DNA from 2 places in the Roseateles rivi genome. Region 2 is predicted to be linked to the other one. Evidence: riboswitches for the same ligand, from Rfam matches in the RefSeq annotation. Region 2 holds a riboswitch; the other holds the start of a gene.
What was found. Region 2 has a riboswitch for cobalamin ahead of ACG0Z6_RS11900 (TonB-dependent receptor plug domain-containing protein). Riboswitches for the same ligand answer to the same signal wherever they lie in the genome.

Region 1 (15,069 bases), on a different contig from region 2:
TGACATGCTGGTTTTCTCCTAAAGTTCCATTGTTCGATCATAAGCGAACTATGGAACTTTATCACCACTTGTGTAACACTGAAAGCATGAGGTCACCCAGCCACCCAACACTCGAGAATCTGTCATTAGCGAGGGTGCTTTACGCGCTTAGCGATCCTGTGCGCCTTAGCCTTGTACAAAGCCTTGCAACCAAGGGGGAACAAGCTTGTGGTGCCTTGAATTTGACAGTGGCCAAGTCCACAGCTTCACACCACTTCCGGGTGCTACGGGAAGCAGGCGTTATTCGGATGCGTCCGGAGGGAACGCAGTTCATCAACTCTCTGCGAAAGGACGACCTTGATCGTCGCTTCCCCGGATTGCTTGATGCCGTTCTTCATGCCTCGAGGCCTCTTTGAGCTTGTACCGACAGATGGTGAAGATCAACGCTTAGCGTGCTTTAAATTCCGTTTTCTGAGACGACCCCAAGTTCGAGGCCCTGGAGCTGCTGGGCTTCACGCCCGACAGCCGCAGCGCCTTTGTGGCGGCCAACCGCGACGACCCTGCCGCCATGAACCTCTACCGGGTGGATGTGCACACCGGCGCCATGACCGCGCTGGGCCAGGCGCTGGACTACCACCGCAAATCCGTGGTCTCGCACAGCGGGCAATGGCTGGCGGCCAACGCCGGACACTGGGGGCAGCCGCCGGAGCTCAAGCTCATCCAAGGTCTGACCAGCTCTGCCGCACCAGCCCAGGTGCTCACGCAAAGCCACGACCCGGCCCTGCGCCAATTGCTGCTGCAAACGCCCGAACGCTTTGCCTTCAAGAATCGCCATGGTGACGAGCTCCAGGCCTATGTCTTCAAGCCAGCGGGCTGGCGCGCCAGCGACCAACGTCCCGCCGTGGTCTATGTCTACGGCAGCGTGCTGGGTGACGGGCATATGGTGGAGCGCGACAGCTTTCAGGACACCGCCTACTGGTTCCAGATGTATATGGCGCTCAAGCACGGCTACGTCACGGTCACGCTGGACACGCGTGGCCACTCCAACTATGGGCAAGCCTTCTCCCGCGCCAACTGGGAGCAACCAGGCCGACCGCAGACCGAGGACTTGCAAGACGCCGTGGCCTACATCAGCCAGAACCTGGGGGTGGACCGCCAGCGCATGGGCCTGACGGGCTGGAGCTTTGGGGGCTTCCAGACCCAGTACACCCTCTACACCCAGCCTGACCTGTTCCTGGACCCCGACGGCGGCCATGGCCTGGGTGGTGCCGTCAAGAACGCGGGCTGGCACCGCAAATACGAGGCCTTCTGGCTGCGCCATCTGGGCCGCGCGCCATAAGAGGGGGCATCAGGGCCGCTGCCCCCCCTCGCACAGCAGCTCGCCCACCTGGCGTTGCAGCTTTTCGGGGCTGATGTCGCTTGCACTCATGGGGGCGCCAGCCACCAAGCCGACGTGGTTGAAGCAGCCACGGCGCCAGGGCCGCACCATGGCCCGACCGCCTTCGATGCGTGAGAAGAATGAGCCCCAGAGGTTGGTCAGGGCCAGGGGCACGACGGGCAGATCGGGGCGGTGTTCGACGATCTTCATCACGCCGCCGCGAAAAGGCTGCAGCTGCCCGTCGCGGGTGATGCCGCCTTCGGGAAAGATGCAAAGCAGCTCGCCCTCGTCCAGCACCTGGCGGGCGCTGGCAAAGGCGGCGTCGTAGACAGCGGGGTTTTCGTGCTGGGGCGCGATGGGAATGGCCTTGGCCAGGCGAAAGAACCAACCGACCAGCGGCGTGCTGAAGATGCGGTGGTCCATGATGAAGCGAATGGGCCGGGGGCTGGCGGCCATCAGCAGCACGGCGTCGACGTAGCTCACATGGTTGCACACCAGCACGGCTGCACCCTGGGTCGGCATGTGCGCCTCACCGCGGACCTCAAAGCGGTAGACACAGCGCGAGGCGATGAAGGCCACAAAGCGCAGCAGGTATTCCGGCACCACGGCAAAGATGTAGCTGGCCACCACGGCATTGGCCACGCCCAGCCACAAAAACAGCTCGGGCAGACTGACACCGGCGCCCAGCATCAGCCCCGCCAGCAGGGAGCTGGCAATCATGAACAAGGCATTCAAGATGTTGTTGGTGGCGATGATGCGCGCGCGGTGCGTGGGCGGGGTGCGCAACTGGATGAGCGCGTACATGGGCACGCTGTAGAGCCCCGCAAACAGCGCCAGCAAGGCCAAATCGATCAACACCCGCCAGTGGGCCGCCTGGGCCAAAAATGCAGCGCTGCCCAACGTGCCTTGGGCTGGGGTGGGCAGGCTGCGGGAGGCGAAGTACAGGTCAATGGCAAAGACACTCATGCCAATGGCCCCCAGTGGGACCAAGCCGATTTCCACATGGCGGCGCGACAGGTGCTCGCACAGCAGCGAACCCACGCCAATGCCCACCGAAAACACCACCAGCAGCAGCGAGGCCACCTGGGCGTTGCCATGCAGCACTTCTTTGGCAAAGGCCGGGAAATTGGACAAGAACACGGCCCCGAAGAACCACATCCAAGAGATGCCTAGCAGCGAGCGAAACACCGCCAAGTGGCCATGTGCCAGCTGCAGATTGCGCCAGGTTTCGCTCAAAGGGTTGTGGTTGATGCGCAAGCCCGGATCGGTAGGCGCGCAAGGCGGGATGGCTTGCGCGCTGGCACGACCGGCCAAGGCCAAGGCCAGCCCGCCCAGGGCCACCCAGTGTGTGCCCAGCTCGGGTGATGCCATGAGCAAACCACCGACGACATTGCCCAGCAAGATGGCCACAAAGGTACCCATCTCCACCAAACCGTTGCCGCCCGTCAGCTCCTGCTCCTGCAGCTGCTGGGGCAAGTAGGCGTATTTGACCGGGCCAAACAGCGTGGAGTGCAGCCCCATCAGCAGCACGCACAACAGCAGTGTGGGCACATGTGCGGCCCAAAACCCCCAAGCCGCCAGCGCCATGATGGTGATTTCCAGGTTTTTGATGGCGCGCATCAGGTGCGCTTTGTCCACCTTGTCCGCCAGCTGTCCACTGGAGGCCGAGAACAGCACAAAGGGCAGGATGAACAGCGCACCAATCACCAGCCCGGCTTGGGTGGGCGCCAGCCAGCTCAGCTGCAGCTGGTAAGTCAGCAGCACCGTGAGCGCGAATTTGAACAAGTTGTCGTTGGCCGCGCCCAGAAACTGAGTCCAGAAAAACGGGGCGAAACGGCGCTGGCCAAGCAGCGCGAATTGACTGGGGGGGGTGTTTGACATGGTCAGCGTTGGGGTGGTGGCTGCAAAGCCGCTTGATTCTGCATGCGGCAGTGGCGAGTGCCGCTTGGCAGCGCCAGCGGTGTGGGCGTTGGGCCGCACGTGCTTAGGGGGGACTGGTGCAGCATGCGCCCACCACAGGCGACAAGCGCCGAGGCGGCGCGGCGCTTGTGACGCACGCTCAGCGCGCAAAGGCCCGGGGGATTGCAGTACCATGCGCGCCGTTGGTGCTCGGGTCTGCCGTCCGGTGGGCCCAGTGAAACGGGAATCAGATCGCTGGGGCTGGCCGCTGTGCTGCCCTGTAGGTGAAGCTGAGCTGCCCCCGCAACGGTGAGTGGTCGGTCCTGCAAGGGACGAGCTTTCGTGCTTCACCCACTGGCGTGTCTGTCTGATGCGCTGGGAAGGGTTCGAGAGTTGACCACCAGCCCGGAGACCGGCCAACGATGGGGTGCTGCGCTGTGGCTGTGTTGGCCGCGCCGGTGCGCCATGTGCGCGTGCCTACGGGGATGTGGGTGCGAGTGAAAAGCTCGAAGCGTTTTTGACGCTTCTTTCGTTCGTCCTGTTCATCTTCTGTTGGCGTTTTGCGTGGGCTGTGGCTTTGGGCTGCGGCGTTTGCCATTCTTTTGCGGGCAAGCGCTGTGGGTGCAAAGGCCTGAGGTCCATGTGCGACGCATGTGAGGCCCGCCATGCACATCGAACCCGGCTTGATTGCCCAACCCAAACTCGTTTTTGCCGCCGTGGCTGCTGTTGGCGTGCTGCTGGCGCACCTGCCGCAGTGGTTGCGCCAGTTCGGCACGGCCGCGCCGCGCACGCTCCTGGCCGCGGTGTTCTTCTCGGTCTTTATGCAGGCCTTTCACATGCCCGCAGGCCCGTCGGAGCTGCACTTCCTCGGTGCCATGCCCATCTACATCGCCTTTGGCTACTTGCCCACGCTGCTGGGCTTGCCGCTGGGCCTGCTGCTGCAGGGCCTTTTGTTTGACCCGCAGGACTTGCCGCACCTGGCGGTGAACGCGCTGTCGCTGATGCTGCCGCTCATGGCCGTGCACTTCACGCTGGGCCAGCGCCTGCTGGCTGCGGGCACGCCCGTGCGTGTGGCCACGCTGGTCAAGCTCGACGGCGTGTTTTACAGCGGTGTGGTGGCCATGGTGGCGTTTTGGCTGTCGCTCTCCAGCGGCGCTGGTGCACTGGCAGGCTTTGAGACCTTTGCGCTGCACTACGCGCCCTTGGTGCTGCTGGAGCCTGCTGTCACGCTGGCCGTGCTGTGGCTGCTGCGCCCGCAGAGCTGGCTGATGCGCCAGCGCTTTGCGGCGTGGTGTTTTGAGTCGCGCACGGCCCAAGCCTGAGGCCGGGCATGCCAGGCACGGTCTACTTCGTGGGCGCAGGCCCCGGCGACCCTGAGCTGCTCACGCTCAAGGGCCGCGACCTCATTGCCCAAGCCGGGGCCATCTTGTATGCCGGCTCGCTGGTGAACGAGGCGGCCACGCGCTTTGCGCCCGCGCACTGCGAGGTGGCCGACTCCAAGGGCATGACGCTCGAAGAAATGGCCGCCTGGCTGATCGAACGCGCGGCGCGCCACGCCGTGGTGGTGCGCCTGCAAACGGGCGACCCCTCGCTCTACGGCGCGCTCATCGAGCTGGTGCAGCCGCTGGATGCCGCAGGCGTGCCGCTGCGCGTGGTGCCGGGGGTGACCTCGGCCATGGCCAGCGCGGCCGCGGCGGTGGAGAGCTTCACGCTGCCCGAGCTCACGCAGACCGTGATCCTCACGCGCGTTGAAGGCCGCACGCCCATGCCCGAGGGCGAGGCGCTGGAAGACCTGGCGCGCCACCACTGCACGCTGTGCATCTACCTCTCCATCACCTTGCTGCACAAGGTTGAGGCCGCGCTGCGCGCTGCGGGCTGGCGTGAAGACGCCCCCATGCTGGTGGTGCACAAAGCCAGCTGGCCCGGCGAGGAGCTGCTGATACGCGGCACGCTGGCCGACATCAAAGCGCGCTGCCGCGCCGCCGGCGTGGTGAGCCAAAGCATGATCATCGCCAGCCCCACGCTGGGTGCGCGGCAGTGGCCGCAGCTCACGCGCTCCAAGCTCTACGACCCGAGCTTTACCCACAAATTCCGCCGGGCCACAGCGCCCGCCAACCCAAGCTCTAGCGAGTTGCCAGATGACGCATCCAGCCCCCACCGCGATTGACCTGCCGGCCCACACCACGCTGCTGTTGGTGGGCCACGGCTCGCGCGAGCCCGGTGCCAACGAGGAAATCGAGCGCTTTGCCGCCGCCTGGCGTGTGCGCCGCCCGAACTGGCGCATCGAGGTGTGCTTCATCGAGTTCGCCACCGTCATGCTGCACGAGGGCTTGCGCCGCGCGGCGCAAGACAGCCAGCGCGTGGTGGTGCTGCCGCTCATCCTCAATGCCGCAGGGCACGTGAAGATGGACATCCCCCAGGCCATCGACACGGCGCGGCTGGACTGCCCCGCCGTGCGCTTTGACTACGTGCCGCACCTGCAAGCGGGCGAGCCGATTTTGAAAGTGCTCAAGCGCCAGCTGCGGCGCGCCATGACCGAGCTGGACATGCCCGACCCGCGCTCCACCGGCGTCATCCTGCTGGGGCGTGGCGCCTCAGACCGCGGGGCCAACGGCGAGGTGGCCAAGATGGCGCGCTGGCTCATGGAAGAGGGCGACCATGAGCTGGTGGACATTGCCTTTACCGGCATCACCTTCCCGCGCCTGGAGCGCGTGGTGCAGCGCCAAAGCCTGCAGCTCATGACGCAAATCGTGGTGCTGCCTTACTACCTGTTCAGCGGCACCTTGATGAGCCGCATCGAGCGCCAGGTGCAGCACCTGCGTCAGCAGTACCCGCACATCCGTTTTGCGGCCGCGGGCTACTTCGGGTTTGAGCCCGAGATCACCGCTTTGCTCGAGCAGCGCGTGGCCGAGCTGCTGGGCCTGCAGCCCGAAAGCCGCATGGCCTGCGATGGCTGCAAGTACCGCGAAATCGCGGTGGAGCTGGGCCACGGCGGCCACCACCACGGCCCCGGCGGGCACGAGCATCACCACCCTCACGGCGATGACGCGCACCACCATCACCACCACGAGCACGGCCATGAGCATGAGCACCCACACGACCATGCCCATGAGCACACTCATGCCCACCCGCACGAGCACTCACACGCCACCCCCGTGGCCGTGGTGCGCCGCTGCCGCTAAAGCCCTGGGAGACACGCCATGAGCCTCAACCCCGCCTTGCTGGATGCTGCCGCTGCGCTGCACACCAGCGCGCAGCACAACACCGTCACCGAGCAGCTCACCGCGGCGGGCCGCGCCATCGAGCATGACTCCTTTGCCGTCATCGACGCCGAAGTCGGGTCGCACCGCTATAGCCCTGAGCAGTGGCCCATCGTGCGGCGCATGATCCACGCCAATGCCGACTTTGATTTCAACGGCCTCACCGACTTTCACCCCCAAGCTGTGCGCGCTGGTGTGGCCGCCATTCGCAGCCGCCAAAGCCGCGTGGTGGCCGATGTGGAGATGATTTGCGTGGGCCTGTCCAAGCCGCGCCTGCAGCATTTCGGCATGGGCACGCACCAGTTCATTTCTGACGAGGACGTCATTGCCGCTGCGCGCGAGCAAGACACCACGCGCGCCGTGCAAGCCATGCGCAAAGCCCATGCCCAGGGCCTGCTGCAAGGCGCCATCGTGGGCATTGGCAACGCGCCCACCGCCCTCATCGAGGTGGTGCGGCTGATCCGCGAAGAAGGCCTGCGCCCCGCGCTGGTGGTGGGCCTGCCCGTGGGCTTTGTCTCAGCGGCTGAATCCAAAGACCTCATGGCCGAGGTCGACGAAGTGCCCTGGCTCATCATCCGCGGCCGCAAAGGCGGCTCCACCCTGGTGGTGGCGGCCATTCACGCCCTGCTGGGTTTGGCTGAAGCCCAAGAAGCGGCCGGAGTGGCACCGTGATCAGCGCCAGCTTCATCTTCGACGAAGGCCGTTACGACGAAGCCTTTCACGCCTTGGACGCGGCCATCGAACGCGCCGTGCTGGAAACCCCCGGCTATCTGGGCCAGGAGCAATGGCGCAACGAGGCGCAGGGCCGCCTGTGCAACGTCTACTACTGGAGCGATGAGAGCGGCCTGCGCGCACTCATGCAACACCCCGCGCACCTGCAAGCCAAAGCCCGCTACACCGAGTGGCTGCAGGGCTACCGCGTGGTGGTCTCGCAAGTGCTGCGCAGCTACGGCGACGGCTTGATGGCGCACCCCACATCGCCCCAGGAGCCCGCATGAGCAGCAATGTCCGTGTGGAGCTGGCCCTGGGCCACGAGCTGCCGCAGCTGGCGGCCTTGTTCGACGCCTACCGCCAGTTCTACGAGCAGCCCTCGGACCTGCCGCGCGCGCTGCGCTTTTTGCAGCAGCGCCAGACTTTGCGCCAAGCCTTGCTGTGGGGCGCTTGGTCGGGCACCGATGCGCTGGGCCTGTGCCAGTGCTACCCCACGTTTTGCTCCGTCATTGCAGAGCCGATTTGGGTGCTGTATGACCTCTACGTTCACCCCGACGCGCGTGGCCAGGGTGTGGCCCATGCCCTCATGGCTGCGGTGGAGGAGGCGGCACGCCAGCGCGGCGTGGCACGGCTGGACCTGACCACGGCGCACACCAACACCACTGCCCAGGCGCTGTACGAAAGCCGGGGCTGGGAGCGGGACTTGGTGTTTCGCACCTACACCAAAACGCTGTCTGGCACTTGATCGAACCTTGCCATGATGGACAAAGCCAAACCCAAAGGCACGCGCACCGGTTTCACCACCGGGGCGTGCTCGGCTGCGGCGGCGCGGGCTTGCGTGCTGGGGCTGGTGGAGGGGCTGATGCCGGAGGCGGTGCAGAGCCTGCTGCCCAACGGGCAGCGTGTGCGCTTTGAGGTGCAGGGGGGGCAGCTGGAGGGGCAGGGCATGGCGCGGTGGGCGCGGGCCTATGTGGTGAAGGACGCGGGCGACGACCCGGACTGCACCGATAAAGCCCATCTCACGGCCGAAGTGCGCTTGCTGCCGCAGGAGCCCGGCGTGGTGCGCCTGCTGGGCGGCCATGGCGTGGGCCTGGTGACCATGCCAGGACTGGGGCTGGAGGTGGGTGGGCCCGCCATCAACCCCGTGCCCCGGCGCAATATCGAAGACAACGTGCGCGAGGTCGGCGACAGCCTCTTGAGCGAGGTGGGGCTGGAGGTGTGCATCAGCGTGCCCCAAGGCCTGGAAATGGCCAAGAAGACGCTCAACGCGCGCCTGGGCATTCTGGGTGGCATTTCCATTTTGGGCACCACGGGCATTGTCAAACCCTATTCCACGGCGGCGTTTCGTGCCAGCGTGGTGCAGGGCGTGGAGGTGGCCGCCACCACCGGCGCGGGCGTGGTGGTGCTGACCACCGGCGGGCGCACGGAAAAATTCGTCATGCAAGAGCTGCCCGGCCTGCCCGAGGCCTGCTATGTGCAGATGGGTGACTTCCTGCGCTATGCGCTGGATACGGCGGTGTCCAGCGGCATTGCGCAGGTGGTGATTGGCGGCATGGTGGGCAAGCTCACCAAGATTGCCCAGGGCGAGACCATCACCCACGCCAACCGTGCCGAGGTGGACACCGGCTATCTGGCCGATTTGTGTGCGGGCATTGGCGTGCCGCCCGAGGTGTGCGAGGACATCCGCAACGCCGAGACGGCGCGCTACGCCAGCGAACGCGTGGAGGCGCTGGGCCTGGTGGAGGCCTTCCACACCGCCCTGGCCCAAGGCGTGGTGCGCACGCTCAAGGGCCGCTACCCGCACCAGTTCGCGCTGCGCGTGCTGGTGTGTGACTTTGACGGCCGCAAGCTGGCCCAGGCGCAGTGCGACTCGCCGCTCAATCAAGACCAAACATGACTGAAGACTTGACCTACGAGGGCCGCTACTTCAAGGGCGGCCACCGCTGTGTGGTGCTGGGGGTGCTGGACGATGGCGTGGCTTCGCTGTCCCAGCAGGGCCTGGCGGCGCTGCGCAGTGCGGACTGCGTGATTGGCGGCACGCGCACGCTGGCGCTGCTCGAAGCGCAGATTCGCCCTGAGGCGCGGCGCCTCGATCTCACCGGCCAGCTCGCCAGCGTGCCCGTGTGGGTGCGCGAGGCTCAGGCCTTGGGGCAGCGCGCCGTGGTGCTGGCCACGGGCGACCCGCTGTGCTTTGGCATTGCCGCCTACCTGGCTGCGCAGCTTTGCATTGACGCGCTGCAAGTGCTGCCCAACCTCAGCACCTTGCAGCTGGCCTGCGCGCGCCTGGTGCTGCCTTGGCAGGACATGAAGTTCACCTCCGTCCACGCCAAAGACGCGGGCGAGTGGGTGCGTGGCGCCGACGCGCGCCACGGCCTCTACGCACTGCGCCAGCTGATCAATCAACACGAACGCCTGGCGGTGCTGACCAGCCCGCTCAACAGCCCCGACCGCATTGCCCGCATGCTGCTGGCCGAGGGCTTGGGCGAGGACTTCCAGCTGGCCGTGGCCGAAAACCTCTGCCAGCCCCATGAGCGCATTCACGAAGACCTGAGCGTGGCGCAGGCCGCGCAGATGCGCTTTGCCGAACTCAATGTGTTGCTGCTGTGGCGCACGCGGCGCGAGGCGCTGCCCGTGCTCATGGGCCGCCCCGACGCCAGCTACGCCCAGCGCCAGCCCGACAAGGGCTTGATCACCAAGCTGGAAGTGCGTGCCGTGTCGCTGGCGCGGCTGCAGCTGCGCGAGGACAGCGTGGTGTGGGACATCGGCGCGGGCTCGGGCTCGGTGGGCCTGGAGGCCGCACGCCTGGCGCGGCGCGGCCATGTGTACGCGGTGGAGAAGAACGAGGCCGACGTGGCCATTGCCACGCAGAACTGGCAGGCCAGCGGCCTGTCCAACTACAGCCTGCTCCACGCCAAAGCGCCCGAGGGCTTGCAGCACTGGCCCGACCCCGATGCGGTGTTTGTGGGCGGCTCGGGCGGCGAGCTGGAGGGCTTGATTGAACTCGTCATCTCGCGCCTGCGCCCCGGTGGTCAGCTGGTGATGAATTTCGTGACCCTGGAAAACCTGGCCACCGCCACCGCGGTGCTCAAGCGTTTGAGTGGCGAAGGGCGCTTGAGCTGGGATGTGCTGCAACTGCAGGCTGCGCGCTCCAAGCCGATTTTGGACATGCAGCGCATGGCCGCTGAAAACCCGGTGTGGGTGGTGTGTGCGGGCCCTCTGCGGGGCCCTCTCCCCAACCCCTCTCCCAAGGTGGGCGAGGGGCTGAAGACTGGCGATGTGTCGACTTCCATCCCCCTCTCCCAAATTGGGAGAGGGGCCAGGGGAGAGGCCCCCGGTCGCTTGATCGGCGTCTCCCTCGGCCCTGGCGATGCCGACCTCATCACCCGCCGTGCCTGGGCCCAGCTGCAGCGCAGCGATGCCTTGTGGAGCTACCCGCAGCGCTCGCTCAAGACCGACAGCTATGCGCTGGCCATCGCGCAGCGCGCCGGGCTGGCCGTGCCTGCGGACGCACTGCAGCTCATCTTTCCCATGACGCACGACGTGGAAAAGCTCAGCCGTGCCTGGCTGCGTGCGGCCGAGGCCGTGCTGCCCGTGCTGCGCAGCGGGCGCGACGTTTTGTTCCTGGTGGAGGGGGACGCCTCCACCTACGCCACCTTCGGCCACCTGGCGCGCACCGTGCAGGCGCTGGACGCTGAGGTGGCGCTGGAAATCATCCCAGGCGTGACCTCGTTTCACGCCTCCTGCGCGCGGCTGCAGCTGCCGTTTTCGGAGCAGGACGACACCGTGGCCATCGTGCCGGCTGCCTACGGCGTGGACATGGTGGAGCGCCAGCTCGACGACTACGACACCCTGGTGCTCATGAAGATCAAGCCGCTGCTGGACGAGCTGCTGACCTTGCTCTCGCGCCGTGGCTTGCTCGAACACAGCCACTTTGTGGAGCGCGCCGGTGCACCTGACGAGCGCGTGCTGCGCGGCACGGAGCTGCTGCAGCTGCAAGGCACCAAGGTGAACTACCTCTCGCTGCTGATCGTGAAGAACCCGCAGCGGCTGCGGGGGGACAGGGTGAAGGGGTGCAAGAAGAAAACCCCTCTCCCGGACCCTCTGCCCAACATCCCGACCACATGACCACCACCAACCCCATCCCCGACCCCGCCACCGCCGCCCATGTGCGCGTGGTGCTGGTGGCCATCACCAAACACGGCGCGGCCCAGGTGGCTGCGCTGGCGCAGGCTTTGCCGCAGGCCAGCGTGTGTGTGGCGGCCAAGTTCGCGCCGCTCATGGGCGCGCTGCAAAACCCGGTGCAAGCCTATGAGGGCGCGTTCAAGGACGAGATCGCGCGGCTGTTTGCCGAGTTCGACCAGATCGTGTTCTTCGTCTCGCTCGGGGCCGTGGTGCGCTTGATTGCGCCCCACCTCAAGAGCAAGGACGAAGACCCCGGTGTGCTGGTGGTGGACGACGCTGCGGCCTTTGTCATTCCCGTGCTGTCCGGCCATGTGGGCGGGGCCAATGCCTGGGCGGAAAAAATCGCCGCGCTGCTGCAGGCCACGCCCGTGCTCACCACCGCCAGCGATGTGGGCAAGACCATTCCCGTGGACATCCTCGGGCGCGAGCTGGGCTGGGCGGTGGAGTGCCCCAAGATCAACATCACGCGCGTCTCGGCCCATGTGGTCAATGGCGAGCCCATTGCCCTGGTGCAAGAGGCGGGCAGCCGCCGCTGGTGGACGCGCGCCACGCCGCTGCCGGCCAGCATCCATGTGTTTGAGCGCATGAGCGATGTGCAGCGCGAGCGCTTCAAAGCCTGTCTGTGGGTGACGCGCGCCGAGGTGGACGCTGCATGCTGGGCGCAGTGGCATGAGGCCCTGGTGCTGTACCGCCCGCCGCTGGGTCAGGAGGCTGAGGCTTGATGGAGAACGCCGCCGCTGCGCGCTACGCCGTGGGCCTGGGCTGCGACCGCGGCACACCCCTGCAGACCGTGCGCCAGGCCCTGGAGCAAGCCTTGCAGCGCCTGGGCGCCAGCCCCGCGCAGGTGGCGGCCTTGGCCAGCATCGAGGCCAAGGGCGACGAGCTGGCCTTTGTGCAGCTGGCCCAGCAGCTGGCGCTGCCGCTGCAGCTCTACAGCGCAGCGCAGCTGGCGGCCGTGCCTGTGCCCAACCCCAGCGCCACGGTGTTGCGCTTCATGGGCACGCCTTCGGTCTCGGAGGCCGCAGCGCTGCTGGCGGCGGGGCAGGGCAGAGGGGCGCAGCCCATGGCGGCGCTGCAAGTTGAAAAACACAAGCACCAGGGCCTGTGCGGCAAGAACGCCACCGTGTCCGTGGCGCTGATGGGAGGAAGTACGCATGACTGAGAACAACGCGGTGGACTTTGCTGACACCGTCATTGAAGAGAGCGCCGGTGTGGCGCCGGGAAAAATCATGCTGGTGGGCATTGGCCCGGGCAGCGTGGAGCACATGACGCTGCGCGCGCGCGCCGCCATTGCCGAGGCCGATGTGGTGATTGGCTACGTCACCTACATCAAGCTGGTGGCCGATTTGGTCGAGGGCAAGCGCATCGTGCGCAAGAGCATGACCGAGGAGCTAGACCGCGCCGTGCAAGCGCTGGAAGAGGCCCAGGCAGGCCACAAGGTGGCGCTGATTTCTTCGGGTGATGCAGGTGTTTACGGCATGGCCGGGCCCACCTACGAGGTGCTCTTTCAAGCCGGCTGGACCCCCGAACACCCCGTGGAGGTGGAGGTGATTCCTGGCGCCTCGGCCATCAATGCCTGCGCCGCGCGGGTGGGGGCACCGCTGACGCACGACTTCTGCTCCATCTCGCTGTCAGACCTGCTCACACCCTGGCCGGTGATTGCCCGGCGCCTGGATGCCGCAGCCGCAGCCGACTTTGTGGTGGCGCTCTACAACCCCAAGAGCGGGCGGCGCACGCAGCAAATCGTGCAGGCCCAGCGCCTCTTCCTGCGCCACCGCCGCCCCGACACGCCGGTGGCCATCGTCAAGAGCGCCTACCGGCGGCGCGAGCGCATTGAGTTCACCACCCTGGCGCAGATGTGCGAGGCCGATATCGGCATGCTCTCCACCGTGCTCATCGGCAACAGCAACACCACCATTCAGCATGGCCGCATGGTCACGCCGCGTGGCTACGCCAACAAATACGACGTGGCCGACGGCGGCAGCACGCGCGAGGGCGAAAAGCCCGGGCGCTCCCTCTCCACGGGCTTGAGCGGCTGGTACCAAGACCTGCATGAGCGCCATGCCCAAGGTGCCAGCGCCGCCGCGCTCAGCCAGCTGCACAAGCTGCCGCTGGACTACATCGAGGCCGTGCTGGCCGAGCCGCTGCAAGAGGAACTGACGCTGAGCGCCGCCAGCCAAGACGAATAAGCCCGCCGCGCTCGCGCGCGCGCCAAAGCCCAGCCGCCTCTGGCCCCAGAGGCGCTGTGGGCGCAGCTTTGCCCAGATTTTTCGAGTTTGCTTTTTTAAGAGTGTTCTGACATGTTGTTCTCTCCCTTTCACCGCGTAGCGCTGGCTGTGGCCTTGTTGTGTGCCACAGGCCTCAGTGCCCGGGCCGCCACCGAAGCGGCCGCCGATGCAGACACCCGCCAAGCCCAAGCGGGCGCGGTGCCCAAGGCCCCTGAAAAAGGCAAGCGCCTGCGCAAAGTGCATATCAATGCCAGCCCCTACGCGCCGCTGAAGAAGACCAGCACGGCGGGTTCGCGCCTGGGTCAATCGCTGCTGGACACGCCTGCCAGCGCTGACAGCCTGGACGTCGACCGCCTGGCGCGCGAGGGCGTGCGCAACACCGCCGATTTGGTGCAGCGTGCAGCGGGCTTCAGCTTCCAGGGCTCGCCCGGCTCGGGCTCCACCTTCCAGAGCCGCGGCTTTTCGGGCAACGACAGCATTGCGCAGCTCGAAGACGGCGTGCGCGTGCCCACCACCTCGGGCACGCAGTCCCTGCCGCAAGACGGCTTTGGCTACGAGCGCGTGGAGGTGCTGCGCGGTGCAGCCTCGGTGCTGCATGGCGACGGTGCCATTGGCGGCGCCATCAACCTGGTGCGCAAGCAGCCGCAGGCCCATGCCTCGCAAGACCTGGAGCTGGGCCTGGGCCGATTTGACAGCTGGCGCCTGGGCCTGGGCCTGAACCAGCCCCTGCTGCAAGGGCTGCGCGCGGACAAGCCGCTGCTGGCGCTGCGCCTGGACCTGCTGGACAAAGGCGGCGACGGCGCCGTGCAGCGCGGCGACTGGCGCCAGCGCAAGCTCATGAGCACGTTGCGCTGGCAGCCGCTGGCGCAGTGGCAGGTGGACCTGCTCACCGACACCCACCGCGACCGCAACAGCGCCTACTTCGGCACGCCGCTGCGCCAGGGCCGCATTGCCAGCGACCTGCGCGACCGCAACTACAACGTGCAAGACGGGCTGTGGCATGTGCGCCAAGACCGCCACCGCCTGCAAAGCCGCTATGAGCTGTCGCCCGAGTGGAAGCTGCAGGCCGAGCTCTACCACTTCGACATCAATCGGCGCTGGCGCAATCTGGAGGAGTACGCGCTGAGCGCGGACGGGCGCGCGGTCGAGCGCATGGGCTATCTGGCCATCGAGCACCAGCTGCGCCAGCGCGGCGGCAGTGTGCAGGCGCAAGGCCAGCTCCAGGTGCTGGGCCGTGAACTCAAGCTGCTGCTGGGCGCACAGCAGCTGCGCCTGAACTTCACCCACGTCAACGACGGCTACAACTACACCGTCACCACCGTGGTCGACCCCTGGCAGCCCGAGGCGGGCAGCTACCTGGGTGGCCGCCCCATGCTGCCGCGCATGGGCTCGCAGCTGCGCCAGAGCGCGGCATTTGCCGAAGCCTCGCTGG
Region 2 (15,069 bases):
GGCTGAATGTGATTCAGGGCGCACGCATGGTGGGCGCGGACAAGATCATCGGCATCGACCTCAACCCGGAGCGCGAAAAGATGGCGCGCCAGTTCGGGATGACGCACTTCATCAACCCCAAAGACGTGGACAACGTGGTGGACGCCATCGTGCAGCTCACCGACGGTGGGGCGGACTACAGCTTTGAGTGCATTGGCAACGTCAAAACCATGCGCCAGGCGCTGGAGTGCTGCCACAAGGGCTGGGGGCAGAGCGTCGTGATCGGCGTGGCCGCAGCGGGCCAGGAGATTGCCACGCGGCCCTTCCAGCTCGTCACTGGCCGCGTCTGGAAGGGCTCGGCCTTTGGCGGCGCACGCGGGCGCACCGATGTGCCCAAGATCGTGGACTGGTATATGGAAGGCAAGCTGCAGATCGACCCACTGATCACGCACACGCTCAAGCTCGAGCAGATCAACGAGGGCTTCCACCTGATGGAGCGCGGTGAGTCCATTCGCTCGGTGGTGGTGTTTTGATGAGCACGGTGGCGACGCTGAGTGAGCATGGCTGCTGGGGCGGCGTGCAGAGCTTTCATCGCCATGACTCGGCGGAGATTGGCGCGCCCATGCAGTTCAGCGTGTTCCGCCCGGCACGCGCTGACACCGCACGCAAGCGCCCCACGCTGATCTACCTCGCCGGCCTGACCTGCACCGAAGAGACCTTCCCCATCAAGGCCGGTGCCCAGCGCATGGCCGCCGAGCTCGGTCTGACCCTGGTGGCCCCGGACACCAGCCCGCGCCAGACCGGCATTGAAGGCGCGGACGCAGCCTGGGACTTCGGCCACGGCGCGGGCTTTTACCTCGATGCGCTGCGCACGCCTTGGTCGGCGCGCTTTCGCATGGAGAGCTATGTGGTGCGCGAGCTGCGCCAGCTGCTCATTGACGAGTTCGACGCGGACCCCACGCGCCTGGGTCTGTTTGGCCACTCCATGGGCGGGCACGGCGCGCTGACGCTGGCGCTGCGCCACCCGGAGATGTTTCGCAGCGTCTCGGCCTTTGCGCCGATTTGCGCGCCCAGCCAGTGCCCCTGGGGGCACAAGGCTTTTGGCAACTACCTCGGTGAGGACCCAGCGCTGTGGCGAGCCCACGATGCCTGCGAGCTGATCCGTTCGGGCCGACGCCTGCCACCGCTGTTGGTGGATCAGGGCCTGGCCGACAAATTCCTGGCCGAGCAGCTGCACCCGCATCTGCTGGAGCAGGCATGCGCCGAAGCTGGTCAGCCGTGCCAGTTGCGTCGCCACGAAGGCTACGACCACGGCTATTACTTCATCCACAGCTTCATTGCGGACCATTTGGTGCACCACGCCAGACTCATGACGCTGTAGGCAGCGCACCGGGGCAGTCGGTTCGAAGTAGGCCGTGCGATTCAACAGGAGACGCCAGCATGAAACTCTACGACTTCGAACTCTCGGGCAGCTGCTACAAGATTCGCTTGTTGCTCAACTGCCTGGGGCTGAATTACGAGGTGGTCAACGTTGACTTCGTCAACAAGGAACACAAGACCCCCAAGTACACCGCGCTCAACCCCTTCGGCGAGATTCCCATCTTTGAAGACGGCCCTCTGCGGTTGCGCGATGCGCAGGCCATCATGGTTTACCTGGCGCGCAAGTACGACCGCGACAACTACTGGTACCCCAACGATGCGGAAGCTCAGGGCCGCATCAACCAGTGGCTGGCGACCGGCGGCGGCGAAGTGATGAACGCCGCCGGTGCGCGCTTGGTCAAAATCCTGAACTACCCGCTGGACCTGGAGAAGCTCCAAGCCGGCGCGAATCGGGCTTTCAAGATCCTGGACGACCACCTCGCCACGCGCGAGTACCTGGAGCTCGGCCACCCCACCATCGGCGACCTGGCCTGCTTCCCCTACACCGCCATGGCGGGCGAGGGCGGCATCGACCTGTCGCCCTACAAGAACATCCTGGCTTGGATTGCGCGCATCAAGCGCATGCCGGGATTCATCCCCATGCCAGGGATTCCGGCGGCCTGAGCCAGGTGCCCGCCTGATGGCACAGCAGTTCTCTGATTTGTGGTTTGAAGATTCAAAAGACTAGGAGACTCGCATGCAAACACCCAATAGCAAGTCCAGGCGCGGTTGGGGCGCCTTGCTGGCAATGCTGGCCCTGCCCATGGCAGTGCTGGCCAATGCCGATCTGGAACAGAAGATGGCCAACCCCGGCAACTGGGCCGCGCAGGCTGGCGACTTCTACAACCAGCGCTACAGCAAGCTCAACCAGATCAACAAGGCCAACGTCGGCAAGATGCAGGTGGCGTGGACCTTCTCCACCGGCGTGCTGCGCGGCCACGAGGGCTCGCCCCTGGTGGTGGACGGCATGATGTACATCCACACGCCCTTCCCCAACAAAGTGTTCGCCGTTGATCTGGACACGCAAAAAATTGTCTGGAAATACGAGCCCAAACAAGACCCGGCGGTGATTCCGCAGATGTGCTGCGACACGGTCAACCGCGGCGTGGCCTATGGCGAGGGCAAGATCTTCTTGCAGCAAGCCGACTCCACGCTGGTGGCGCTGGACGCCAAAAGCGGCAAGGTGGCCTGGAGCGTGAAGAACGGCGACCCCAAGCTCGGCGCGGTCAACACCAACGCACCGCACGTGTTTGGCAACAAGGTCATCACCGGCATCTCCGGCGGTGAGTGGGGCGTGCGCGGCTTCCTGGCCGCTTACGACCTGCACACCGGCAAGCTGGCATGGAAGGGCTACAGCACCGGGCCGGACGACGAGATGCTGATCGACCCCGATCGCACCATGACCTACACCGACGGGCGCATGCAACCGGTGGGCAAAAACGCCTCCATCTCCACCTGGCAGGGTGAGCAGTGGAAGACCGGCGGCGGCACCACCTGGGGCTGGTACAGCTACGACAAGGCACTGAACCTGGTCTATTACGGAACCGGCAACCCCTCGACCTGGAACCCCTCGCAGCGTCCTGGCGACAACCGCTTCTCCATGACCATTTTTGCGCGCGACCTCGACACGGGCATGGCCAAGTGGGTCTATCAGATGACGCCGTTTGACGAGTGGGACTTCGACGGCATCAATGAAATGATCCTGGCGGACATCAACGTCAAGGGCAAGCCGCGCAAGACCCTGGTGCACTTCGACCGCAACGGCTTTGGCTACACGCTGGACCGGGTGACGGGCGAGCTGCTGGTGGCCGAGAAGTTCGACCCCGCCGTGAACTGGGCCTCGCACGTGGACATGAAGACGGGCCGCCCCGTCACCGTGGCCAAGTACTCCACCGCGCGCAACGGTGCTGACGTCAACACCAAGGGCGTCTGCCCCGCAGCCCTGGGCACCAAGGACCAGCAACCCGCTTCCTTCGACCCCAACACCAAGCTCTTCTACGTGCCCACCAACCATGTGTGCATGGACTACGAGCCCTTCAAGGTCGACTATGTCGCGGGCCAGCCCTATGTGGGTGCCACGCTGTCCATGTTCCCCGGCCCCAATGGCGGCGGCAATATGGGCAACTTCATTGCCTGGGATGCTGGCACGGGCAAGATCGTGCAGAGCAAGGGTGAGAAGTTCTCGGTGTGGAGCGGCGCGCTCAACACCGCAGGCGGCATCTCCTGCTTTGGCACGCTGGAGGGCTACCTCAAGTGCGTGGACGCCAATGACATCAACAAGGAACTGTTCAAGTTCAAGACGCCCTCGGGGATCATTGGCAACGTCTTCACCTACCTGCACAAAGGCAAGCAGTACCTCGGTGTGTATTCGGGCATCGGGGGCTGGGCCGGCATCGGCATGGCCGCAGGTCTGGAAAAAGACAACGACGGTCTGGGCGCCGTGGGTGGCTACCGTGAGCTGAGCAAGTACACCGAACTCGGTGGCTCGCTGACGGTGTTCGCGCTGCCGCAGCAGTAAACCTGCACCACCACCCCCGGCGCGCCCATGCCAGGCCTGCCGGGGGCTTGGCCCCAACCCTGTACGACATGGAGCCCCGCTTATGACCCTGCAAACACTTCGACTGCGCTCATTGCTGTGCCTCTGCTGGCTGCTGTGCGGCGCAGCCTTGGCCGCCGACGCACCGCCCTACAAGGTGGTGGAAGGCTACAAAGTCGACGCTGAAACCATGAAGGGCTTTCGGGCCTGGCGCACCGGCGCCTGTGATCGCTGCCACGGCGCCAACCAAGAAGGCATGGTGGGCCCCTCGCTGGTCAACAGCTTGAAGACACTGAGCAAAGACGAGTTCGTCAAAACCGTGCGCGATGGCCGCCTGGACAAAGGCATGCAGAGCTTTGGCAACAACGAAGCGGTCATGAAAAACATCGACCAGCTCTACGCCTACCTCAAGGGCCGCTCCGATGGCGCCATCACCCGCGCCAAGGTCGAGGAAATCAAATGACCGCCCAGGCCGCCGCGCTGGCCTTGGCGCTGCTGCTGGCCGCGGCCTGTGCGCCCCCTGCTGCCCGGGCGCAAAACGCCGATGAGCCCGAACCACGCAGCGCCCTGCGCGTCTGCCAGGACCCCAACAACATGCCCTTCTCCAACCTGCAAGGCGAGGGCATAGAAAACCGCATTGCGGCCCTGTTTGGCAAAGCCCTGGGGCTGCCGGTGCAGTACTACTCCTTCCCGCAGCGCATGGGCTTTGTGCGCAACACCCTGCGCATGAAGCTGCCCGGCGAGGACTACCGCTGCGACATCATCATGGGCGTGCCCGTGGGCTTTGACCAAGTGGCCCAAACCCAGCCCTACTACCGCTCCACCTATGCGCTGGTGATCAACACCCAAAACCCCGCGCTGCAGGCGGTGCGCAGCCCCGAAGACTTTTACGCCCTGCCCGAGCCCCAGCGCAGCGCGCTGCGCATCGGGCTCTACGACCGCTCCCCCGCCACGCCGTGGGTGAACCGCCACGGGCTGGTGGCCCAGGCCGTGCCCTACCCCATGCTCAGCCCCAACCCCGAGCAATACCCCGGCGAGATCATCGAGCGCGACCTCAAGGGCGGCAAGATTGACGCCGCCGTGGTGTGGGGCCCGATCGCGGGCTACTTTGTGCACCGCGCTGGCAGTGGGCAGCTGCGCGCTTTGGCCCTGCCCTCTGAACCCGGTGTGCGCTTTGACTACGAAGTGGCCATGGGTGTGCGCTATGGCGAAAAAGCCTGGCAGGCCCAGGTGCAGCAACTGCTGGTGAGCCACCGCACCGAGATCGACGCCATCTTGCGTGAATTCCACGTGCCGCTGCTGCCCCCGGCCGCGGCAGCCAAGAACTGAGCCCCGCCATGAAACCCTCTGCCCGCACGCCCTTGTTGTTGTCGCTGCCACTGGCGGCGGTGGCGCTAAGCTTGGCTTGCCTGCCACTGCGCAGCGCGCGTGCGGCCGAGGCCGACAACCTGGCCGACTACCCCACGCTGGAGCGCGTGCTCTACGTTCAGGAGTGCCGCAAAGAACACCCCGGGCCTGAGTTTGAGATGACCAGCAAATGCGTCTGCGCGCTCGAAGCCACGGCACGCCAGTACCGCTTTTCGGAGTACCTGACGCTGTCCACCGAGCTCAAGGGCGTGTCCATTGGCGGCGAGCGCGGCGGCGTGCTGCGCGACAACGACGCCGTGCAAAGCGCGGTGCGCCGCTACCGCGCCCAACAAGCCCAGGCCAAGCAGGCCTGCTTCATCAGCACGGCGCGCTAGGGCTCTGAACACGCGCTGCTTGGAGGATTTGCACCATGGCGCCCACCTCTCAACGTCGCCAAGCCCTGCAAGGCTTGGGGCTGCTGCTGCTGGCCCCGCAGGGCTGGGCCACCAACCCACCGCCCCGCCCTGCGCCGCCGCCCAACCCGGAGCACTCCGCTCGCTGGCAGGGCATACGCCGCAGCCTGTTTGGCGACCAAGCCCTGCTGGAGCCGGGCAGCGCTCTGCAGCTGGACATGCCTGCGCGCGCCGTGGACGCCGCACAAGTGCCGCTGCGCCTGCAGGCCCAGCCCCTGCCCCAGGCCGGGGAAGTGCAAGCCCTGTGGCTGGTGATCGACGAAAACCCCAGCCCACTGTCCATGGCACTGACCCTGCACGGCCCAGCCCTGGCCTTTGTACAAACCCGCGTGCGCGTGGACAGCTACACCCATGTGCGCGCCATCGCGCGCTGGCGCGACGGCAGCCTGCGCATGGCCACCCACTACATCAAGGCGGCTGGGGGCTGCGCTGCGCCGCCCCTGCCTGCCCAAGGCGCCCGCGCGCTGGGCGACATCGAGTTGCAAGTCCAAAGTCCCGCAGAGGGCGTGCAAGAGCTGCAGGCGCGCATCGAGCACCCCAACCACAACGGCCTGGCGCTGGACCCCCTCACGCGCCTGGCCACACCGGCGCACTTTCTGAGCGAGCTCAAACTCAGCCTGGACGAGCAGCCACTGCTGCAGGCACAGCTGGATTTCTCCATCAGCGACCCACCCACCCTGAGCCTGCGCTGGCGCGGTGCGGCGCAAGGCCAGCTGCGGCTGCACGCCACTGACAACCGCGACCAGCACTTCCAGCAAACACTGCAACTCTGCGCAGTACCGCGTTGAACCAACGCCCCGCAAAGGCCCGCCATGCGCACCGCCCCAACCCGCGTCGCCCCGGCCTTGCTGCTGCTGGTTGGGCTGTTCGCCTCCCCCGGCCAGGCCGAACCCATGGACCAGCGCTATGCCGCGCTGGACATCGAGCCGCGGCGCGAGGCCGATGGGCGCTGGGTGTTCCAGCTCCAGCCCGCGTTGGCGCTGGCACAGCGCCAGCACAAAAACATCTACCTGCTGTTGACCGCGCACGACTGCGGCTTCTGCCAGCGCTACGAACGCTTTCTCAACGCCAATGCCCAGCAACTCGCACCCGTGCTGCGACAGCAGCATGTGCTGGTGGTGCTGCGTGCCAGCCTGGCTGCGCAAGGCAATGCCGTGCAGTTTGAAGCCTACGGCAAGACATGGCCCTACCAGGCCTTTCAATACCTGCTGGGCGACGAGCGCCAGCGCCGCTTGCAATACCCCGTGGTGTGGCAGCTCAGCCCCCAGTTGCGCCTGCTGCAGCAACTGCCCTACGGCACCGGCACGCTGGAAACCGTGGCCGACCAGGTCGAGATCTGGAGCGATATCCCGGCGGCCGCCGCACCCCCCTTATCTACGGGGTCGGACTAAGCCGCATTGCCCTGCAAGCCTGGCATGGTCAGGATGCGCCCAGTTTGCTAGGCGGGAGTGCGGCACCCCGCGGCACGCCCCCTGGGTCTGTCATTGCCGCAGGAGTTCTGTCATGCCCACCCACCACAACGGGGGCCGCCATCGCGTGGCCATCGTCATCTACCCCGGCTTCAAAGCGCTGGAGGCCGTGGGCACGCTCAGCGTGTTCGACTACGCCAACCGCCGCCTGTGGCAGCGCGGCCAGGCGGCTGGCTATGAGCTGACCTTGGCCTCGGTGCACGCTGGCGGCGTGCCCTCTGAAACCCTGCTGCAACTGCAAGCCACCAGTTCGCTGGAGGCCTTGGGCGTGCCGCAAACGGCCATCATCGTGGGTTGCAAAGACATTGAACTGGCGCTGCAACACAACCCGGAGCTGGTGCGCTGGGTGGCGGCCATGGCGCCACAAGTCGAGCGTCTGGTGGCGCTGTGCACGGGCAGCTTCTTTCTGGCTGAGGCGGGCTTGCTCAAAGGCTGCGCGGCCACCACCCATTGGAGCACCGCATCCCTGCTGGCCCAGCGCTACCCGGAGGTGAGCGTGCAGTCCGACGCCATCTACCTGCGCAGTGGCCAGGTGTGGACCAGCGCGGGCGTGACCGCCGGCATAGACCTCGCCCTGGCCCTGGTGGAAGAAGACCACGGCCGCGAGCTGGCGCTGGACATCGCGCGCGACTTGGTGGTCTACCTCAAGCGCCCTGGCGGGCAATCTCAGTTCAGCGTGCACCTGGCCAGCCAGCGCTCCAACCACCCCAGCCTGCGCGAGGTGCAGGACTGGCTGCTGGACCACCTCGATGCCCCCGTCTCCATGGCCGACCTGGCCAGCCGCGCGGCCATGAGCGAGCGCAACTTCCGCCGCGTCTTCCAGCGCGAAACCGGCACCAGCCCGCTGCAGTTCGTGGAAAACGCGCGCCTGGAAGTGGCGCGGCGCCTGCTGGAAGAAGGCAACCTGCCGCTCAAAAGCGTGGCCGGCCGCGTGGGCTTTGGCTCCGAGCAATCGCTGCGCAAACTCTTCGTCAAACACCTGGGCGTGGCCCCGCACGAATACCGCGAGCGCTTTGCCAGCGCGCGGCGCGACGCGCGGCATTGAGCCGAGGCATTGCCTCAATACTGCAGCTGCGCACTCAAGCCCAGACCCCAGCTGCGGCCCGGGGCAGGTTCGAAGTAACGGCCATTTCCGTCGTTGACGATGACCGAACCCACATAGCGGCGGTTGCTGAGGTTGTCGCCGCGCACAAAGGCTTTGAGCGTCCAAGGCCCCGTGCGCAGCTCCTGGCTGAGGCTGGCCCCCAGCAGGGTGTAGGCGCTGGCGGCGTCGGTGTTCAAGTCGTTGACGGGCACGGCGCCCAGGTGGCGCAGCTCCAGCGCCGCGCGCAGCCCCCGGGTAGGCAGCCAGTCCAGCGTGGCCGCCAGTTGCTGGCGCGCCAGGCCCGGCAGGCGCGCGCCAGCGGGCACGCTCACGCTGGGCCGCGCGCAGGGGGCGGCGGTGCAGGTGAGAAAGCCGTCGCGGTACTGCGCATCCAGCCAGGTGTAGGCGGCCTGGGCCTGCCACTGGCGCGCCCAGCCCTGGCTGCCCGCCCAGCTCCAGGCCAGTTCAGCGCCACGGCGCTGGGTGCGGCCCGCGTTTTGAAAGGTGCTGCGCCCACCCTGGTTGGTGAGGGTGACGATTTCTTGCGAGGTACCCACCTCGAACAGCGCCAGGTTCACATCCCCCAGCGCGGCACCACGGGTTTTGAGGCCCAGCTCGGTGTGGCGGCTGCGCGCGCCTTGCAGCGCCAGATTCAGCCCGGTCTGGCCGCCTGCGCGGTAGGCCAGCTCATTGAGCGTGGGGGTTTCAAAACCACGGCCCCAGGCCGCGTACACGCGCCAGTCGGGCGCCACGGCCCAGCTCAGGCCCAGGGCTGGGGTGGTGGCGCTGTAGTCCACCGCGCCGCTGTCGTCGGGGTTGGTGGCGCTGATGTAGTGGTCTTGCGAGCGCACGCGCAGCTGCGCGCGGCGCAGCCCGGCGCTGAACTCCAGCTGCGGCAGCAGCCGCCAGCTGAGCTGGGCGTAGGGGTCGCCGCTGCTGGCGCGGTTGTCCTCGTTGCGGCGCAGCGCGCCTTGCACGCCCAGCTGCTGGGCCGCGCCGCTGCCCAGAAAGTTTTGATAGCCGCTGCGCTGCTCGGCCAGGCCATCGCGCGTGTAGCCCAGCACCAGGCTGGCCTGGGGCGAGAGCTGCCAGCGCCACTGCAGGTCCAGGCCCCGGTAGTCGCGTTCCAGCGCAATGACCCCGCCCGGGTGGGTGGCTGCGGCCTGCGTGCCCACGGGAATGGCCTGGAATTGCTCGGTGTCGCGGTGCCCTTGCCACAGGCTCAGCTGCAGGCTGTGCTGGGGGCTGAGGCGCTGCTCCCACTGCAAGCCCAGCTGCGTTTGATGCATTGTTTTGCGCGTGTTGAAGCTCAGCGCTGCAGGGTCCACACCGCGCGGGTCGGCCTGCATTTGCGCGCGCGTCAGGCCCAGCGGGTCCTGCGCCTGCGGCAGGGCCACGCTGTTGAGCACCAGGCGCAGCTGGGTGTCGGCCGTGGGTTGCCAGCTGAATTTGGCATTGCCCAGGCGCCGCTCGGTCTGGCTGTTCTGGCGCCAGCCCTCGGTGCGAAAGCGGCTGGCGCCCAGCACCACGCCCAGCTCGCCCACAGCGCCGCTGACGTTCACCGCCAGACGCTGGCTGTCGTCGGGCCCGCTCCAGGCACTGAGCTGGGCACGCGGACGGCCACGGCCGTCTTCGGTGAAGACTTGAATCACCCCGCCCGCCGCGTTGCCGTAGAGCACCGAGTAGGGCCCGCGCAGCACCTCCACGCGCTGCGCCGTGCCCAGGTCGATGTGCGAGATCTGCCCTTGCCCATCGGGCTGCGTGGCCGGAATGCCGTCCACCAACAGGCGCACGCCGCGTATGCCAAAGCTGGCACGCGCACCAAAGCCACGGATGGAGAGCTGCGCGTCCTGCGCGTAGTTCTGGCGGTCACGCACCACCAGCCCCGGCACCAGCGCCAAGCCGTCGGAGAGGTTGATCAGCGCCTTGCCCTCACGCAGCTGCGCAGCATCCACGCCGTCCACCGAGGCGGCCAGCTCAAAGGCCGAACGCCCCTCGCGCGTGACGCTGAGCACCACCGGATCCAGGCGCGGCGCGGCCGCCTCCTGCGCCTGAGCCGCACCTTGAACCCCCACTCCCACGGCCAAACACCAGATGGCTTTCATATTGGTCCTCGTTGGCTGATGCAGTCCACCCCAAACGCCGCACGACTGTGCCGCCTCAGGTGCCTTTTGTGCAGCCCTGTTGACATCCCCCCCACAAGCCTCCCCCCGAGGCAAGCGAGCGGGTTTCCCCCTTGAGCCACAGGCCAGCTTTGGCTCGCCAATCGCACATGCAACACCGCAGCCCACCTGCAGCGGGCCGCCATGTCACGTGTTACGGGCCCCAAAGGTGGCGCCAGCTCAACACCGAAAGTCCTAAAGTCGACGCCTTGCTAGCCGATTGCCATGCCCAGGAGATCGCCGTGCGGGCACCGCAAAAATTCACCCAATGCGTACAAGCCGTGCGCAACATCCAAGCACCCCATCGAAAACCTGGACAGCACAGCCAGCGCGCGCTGTGGATTGAAGTGGCCTTGCTGCTGCTGGGCTTGCTGCTGCTGCATTTTTTGTTTGATTACATCGACGCCTACGAGCGCTTCTACGAATTCTCGCGCCGTCACGAGTCCTGGGAGCTCGACGAGCTGATGGTCACCGTCACCCTCTCGCCTGTGTTTCTGGCCATTTTTGCGGCGCGGCGCTGGCGCGAGGCACAGGCCCGCTTGGAACAGTCGCTCACCGACGAGCTCACCCTCATCCCCAACCGCCGCCACGGCAGCAGTGTGCTGGCCGAGGAGGTGCGGCGCGCGCTGCGCTACGAGCGACCGCTGGCCGTGGTGCTGATGGATTTGGACCACTTCAAAGCCGTCAACGACCAGCTCGGCCACGATGTGGGCGACCAGGTGCTGCGCCAGGCCGCCCGCACCTTGATGCTGGGCATACGCCAGCAGGACTTGCTGTGCCGCTGGGGCGGCGAGGAGTTTCTGCTCATCTGCCCCGAGGTAAACCTCGATCAGGTCCAGCAGCTGGCACTGCGCTTGCTCGACGCCCTCAGCCAGGACGTGAGCAGTGCATTGGGCCCCGTCACCGCAAGCATGGGTGTGGCGGCCCTGAGGCCCGAGGGCGAGCACCCCGACGCGCTGATCAAACGCGCCGATGTGGCCTTGGGTCAGGCCAAAGGCGCCGGGCGCAACCGCGTGGTGTGCGCGCCCTTCGTCTGAGGGCCGGCCCCTGGGGCACAGCCGGCCGGATAATCCCGCCCCATGATTCGCCTGTTTGTTGGCCTGGGCAACCCCGGCTCTGAATACGAAGACACCCGCCACAACGCTGGCTTTTGGTGGGTGGACCAGCTCGCACGCCAGTGGCGTGCCACCTTGCAGCCCGAGCGCAGCTACCACGGCCTGGTCTCGCGCGTCACCCCGCCCGGTGCCAGCGGCCCGGTGTGGCTGCTGCAGCCCATGACGTATATGAACCTCAGCGGCAAATCGGTGGCCGCGCTGGCACGGTTTTTCAAAATCGCGCCCGAGGAAATCCTGGCCATCCACGACGAGCTGGACCTGCTGCCGGGCGATATGAAGCTCAAGCAAGGCGGCGGCAACGGCGGGCACAACGGCTTGAAAGACATGCAGGCCCAGCTGGGCTCAGCCAACTTCTGGCGCCTGCGTCTGGGCATAGGCCACCCCGGGCACAAGGCCGAAGTGGCGGCCTATGTGCTGCGCAAAGCCCCGCAGGCCGAGCGCGATGCCCTGCAAGCCTGCATCGACAAAAGCCTGCCCACCGCAGCGCTCATGCTGCAAGGCCAGATGGCGCAGGCCCTGGCGCAAATCCACGCCAAGCCGCAGCGCCCCAAGCCCCCGCGCCCCAGCCCAGCTGCGGCCGCCAAACCCGAGCCTGAGGCCTGAGCCAACACGGCCTCATAGCGCCCCTGCGGCACGGGGTGCGGGGCTAGAATCCGCCGCGTTGGTGCTCGCGCGGCCTGTTCTGGCGGCGCAGTGAAACGGGAATCGACCGGGCCTTGCCGCGCAAAGCGGCAAAGCCCCAAACCGAGCTGTCCCCGCAACGGTAAATGGCCGCAGCGCTGCACGCGCTGCGAGCTGCCTTGAACACACCCACTGGCGCTGCCGCGATGCAGGGCTGGGAAGGGTTGGGCGGCGTGTGCCATCAGCCCGGAGACCGGCCAACAGCGTGAGGCTCACCTCTTGGGGCGGGCCTTGGTATGCAGCCTGCGGCCGGGGAAGCGGCGGGCTGGCTGACTTCGCCTATTGGTCCGTTTCCAACATCATGACTTCCTCCCTGACGCCTTCGCGCGGCACGGCACTGGCCGCCCCTGCCCAAGCCACCGCCCTCACCGCCGCACTGCTGGCCCTGATCAGCGCAGCACCCGCCGCACTGGCCGCCCCGGCACCCAGCACCAAGCTCGACACCGTCCAGATCACCGCCACGCGCAGCGCGCTCAAGCTCGACCAAGTGCTGGCCGACGTGACCGTGCTGGAGCGTGCCGACATCGAACGCCTGGGCTTTGGCAGCCTGGCCGACTTGCTGCGCGGCCAAGCCTGCTTTGAATTTGCACGCAACGGCAACCCCGGCGCCACCACCTCCTTGTTCCTGCGCGGCGCCAACTCGCAGCACACGGCCTTGCTGATTGACGGCGTGCGCGTGGACACGCAATCGGGCTCGGGCGGTGCGAGCTGGCAAGCCATCCCGCTGGCGCAGATCGAGCGCGTTGAAATCGTGCGCGGCGCGGCCAGCGCCATCTACGGCTCCGACGCCGTGGCCGGTGTGGTGCAAGTCTTCACGCGCCAGGGCGATGAGCAGCGCCTCTCCTTCGGCGCCGCCCTGGGCAGCCTGGGCCGGGTCAAGGGCGATATGAGTGCCTCGGGCCGCCTGGGCGCACTGGACTACAGCCTGGGCCTGGCCACCGAAGTGGCCGAGGGCTTCAACACCCGCAAAGTGGCCGACCCCAACTACCAGGCCGACCTGGACGGCTGGCGCCAAAACAGCCTCAATGCGCGCCTGGGCTGGCAGCTCGACCGCCGCCACCGCGTGGAGCTGCTGAGCACTGCCAGCTTCAACAGCGCCGACTACGACGCCAGCGCCAAGCCCGCGCCGGGCGTGGACGACCGCAGCCTGCAACAGCTGCGCGCCAGCCGCCTGCTGTGGAGCGCGCAATGGCAAAACGGCTGGCAGACTGAGCTGAGCCTGGGCGAAGGCCGCGACCGCTACGAGACCCAAACCAACGCGCGGCGCACCTACCTGACCGAATCGCGCGTGCGCAACGCCGCGCTGCACGGCAGCCTGCGCCTGGGCCCGGGCCAACTCAATGTGCTGGCCGAACACCGCCAGGACGAGCTCATCAACAGCGGCCTGCTCCAGCGCGACGCCGCCCAGCGCAGCCAAAACGCCCTGGGCCTGGGCTATTTGCTGCAGCTCGGCGCGCTGGACGCCCAGGCCCATGTGCGCCAGGACCGCGACAGCGAGTTCGGCAATGTGCGCACCGGCACCCTGGCCGCGGGCTGGCGCTTGAGCCCGCAGTGGCGCGCCTGGGCCAGCGCGGGCACGGCGTTTCGCGCCCCCACGCCCTACCAGCTCTTCAGCGAATACGGTCCCAAGCCCGGTGCTCCAGCGCTGGATGCTGAACACGGCCGCAACCGCGAGCTGGGCCTGAACTGGAATGCCGCACAAGCCTCGCTCTCGCTGACCGTCTACCGCAACCATGTGCGCGACATGATCGTGTGGGACGGCAGCTTTGCCTCCAACTGCGTCTCCACCTGGGGCGGCTGCTACGGCAACCTCGCCGCCGTGCGCCTGCAGGGCGTGAGCCTCTCGGGCCAATGGCAGCTGGGCAGCGTCAAGCTCGAAGGCAGTGTGGACCGCCAGGACGCACGCGACACCAGCACCCAGCTCTGGCTGGGCCGCCGCGCCAAGCTGCATGGCGCCGTGCGCCTGAGCCAGCAGCTCGGCGCGCTGAGCTGGGGCGCACAGCTGCTGGCCTCGGACCGCCGCTTTGACCGCAACGACAACAAGACCCAGCTGGGCGGCTACGGCCTGCTCAACCTGGACTTGGGCTACCAGGTCAACCCGGCCCTGCGCCTGCAGGTCAACCTGGACAACGCGCTGAACAAGGTCTACGAGACCGCGGGGGGCTACGCCCAGGCGCCGCGCACGCTGCAGCTGGGTCTGCGCTACACACCGCGCTAAACCCCCACGAGGCCCCACCCCATGCGCGCGCACCACCTCATTGTTGGCGGCCAAAAAAGCGGCAAAACCCGCCATGCCGAAGGCCTGGCGCTGCGCTGGCAGCGCGGGGGCGGGCGCGTGCAGGTGCTGGCCACGGCCGAGGCCCACGACGAAGAAATGCGCGCGCGCATTGCCCACCACCAGGCCAGCCGCCCGGCGGGCTTTGGCACGGTGGAGGAGCCCCGCGCCCTGGCCGCAGCGCTGCGCGCCCATGCGCGCGCCGACACCCTGCTGCTGGTGGACTGCCTCACGCTGTGGCTCACCAACTGGCTCATGCCCTATGTGGCAGCGGGCGGAGAGCCCCCGAGCCAGGCGGCTTGGCTGCAGCAGCGCGCCGCGCTCTTGCAGGCGCTGGAGGAGATCGACAGCCCCATCGTGCTGGTGAGCAACGAGGTGGGCTGGGGCGTGTCGCCCCTGTCGCGCGAGGTGCGCGGCTTCATCGACCAGCTCGGTCTGCTCAACCAGGACGTGGCGCGCCGCTGCGGCCACCTCACGCTGATGGCCGCAGGCCAAGCATTCACCCAGGCCGTGACGCCCCAGGAGGACT

Region 1: linked by a shared signal. The riboswitch ahead of ACG0Z6_RS03475 (energy-coupling factor ABC transporter permease) and the one ahead of ACG0Z6_RS11900 (TonB-dependent receptor plug domain-containing protein) in region 2 are both predicted to bind cobalamin.

The regions. Positions count from the first base shown of each region.
Region 1 is NZ_JBIGHZ010000001.1:770,835-785,903, forward strand. Features, by position in the region: gene ACG0Z6_RS03455 (SDR family oxidoreductase) at 1-6, opposite strand, end outside; gene ACG0Z6_RS03460 (ArsR/SmtB family transcription factor) at 87-395, shown strand; gene ACG0Z6_RS03465 (alpha/beta hydrolase family protein) at 518-1,318, shown strand; gene ACG0Z6_RS03470 (MFS transporter) at 1,328-3,238, opposite strand; cobalamin riboswitch at 3,444-3,691, shown strand; gene ACG0Z6_RS03475 (energy-coupling factor ABC transporter permease) at 3,922-4,578, shown strand; gene cobM (precorrin-4 C(11)-methyltransferase) at 4,587-5,423, shown strand; gene ACG0Z6_RS03485 (sirohydrochlorin chelatase) at 5,395-6,438, shown strand; gene ACG0Z6_RS03490 (precorrin-8X methylmutase) at 6,457-7,188, shown strand; gene ACG0Z6_RS03495 (antibiotic biosynthesis monooxygenase family protein) at 7,185-7,514, shown strand; gene ACG0Z6_RS03500 (GNAT family N-acetyltransferase) at 7,511-7,972, shown strand; gene ACG0Z6_RS03505 (cobalt-precorrin-5B (C(1))-methyltransferase) at 7,985-9,124, shown strand; partial or broken gene cbiE (precorrin-6y C5,15-methyltransferase (decarboxylating) subunit CbiE) at 9,121-10,437, shown strand; gene cobI (precorrin-2 C(20)-methyltransferase) at 10,531-11,352, shown strand; gene ACG0Z6_RS03520 (cobalamin biosynthesis central domain-containing protein) at 11,349-12,131, shown strand; gene ACG0Z6_RS03525 (cobalamin biosynthesis protein) at 12,131-12,571, shown strand; gene cobJ (precorrin-3B C(17)-methyltransferase) at 12,639-13,598, shown strand; gene ACG0Z6_RS03535 (TonB-dependent receptor) at 13,710-15,069, shown strand, end outside.
Region 2 is NZ_JBIGHZ010000004.1:375,191-390,259, reverse strand. Features, by position in the region: gene ACG0Z6_RS11965 (S-(hydroxymethyl)glutathione dehydrogenase/class III alcohol dehydrogenase) at 1-512, shown strand, start outside; gene fghA (S-formylglutathione hydrolase) at 512-1,360, shown strand; gene ACG0Z6_RS11955 (glutathione S-transferase family protein) at 1,420-2,022, shown strand; gene ACG0Z6_RS11950 (methanol/ethanol family PQQ-dependent dehydrogenase) at 2,147-3,916, shown strand; gene ACG0Z6_RS11945 (c-type cytochrome) at 3,999-4,397, shown strand; gene ACG0Z6_RS11940 (quinoprotein dehydrogenase-associated putative ABC transporter substrate-binding protein) at 4,394-5,263, shown strand; gene ACG0Z6_RS11935 (hypothetical protein) at 5,272-5,676, shown strand; gene ACG0Z6_RS11930 (quinoprotein dehydrogenase-associated SoxYZ-like carrier) at 5,712-6,542, shown strand; gene ACG0Z6_RS11925 (thioredoxin family protein) at 6,567-7,145, shown strand; gene ACG0Z6_RS11920 (GlxA family transcriptional regulator) at 7,258-8,268, shown strand; gene ACG0Z6_RS11915 (TonB-dependent receptor domain-containing protein) at 8,283-10,412, opposite strand; gene ACG0Z6_RS11910 (GGDEF domain-containing protein) at 10,712-11,506, shown strand; gene pth (aminoacyl-tRNA hydrolase) at 11,549-12,187, shown strand; cobalamin riboswitch at 12,230-12,481, shown strand; gene ACG0Z6_RS11900 (TonB-dependent receptor plug domain-containing protein) at 12,567-14,483, shown strand; gene cobU (bifunctional adenosylcobinamide kinase/adenosylcobinamide-phosphate guanylyltransferase) at 14,505-15,069, shown strand, end outside.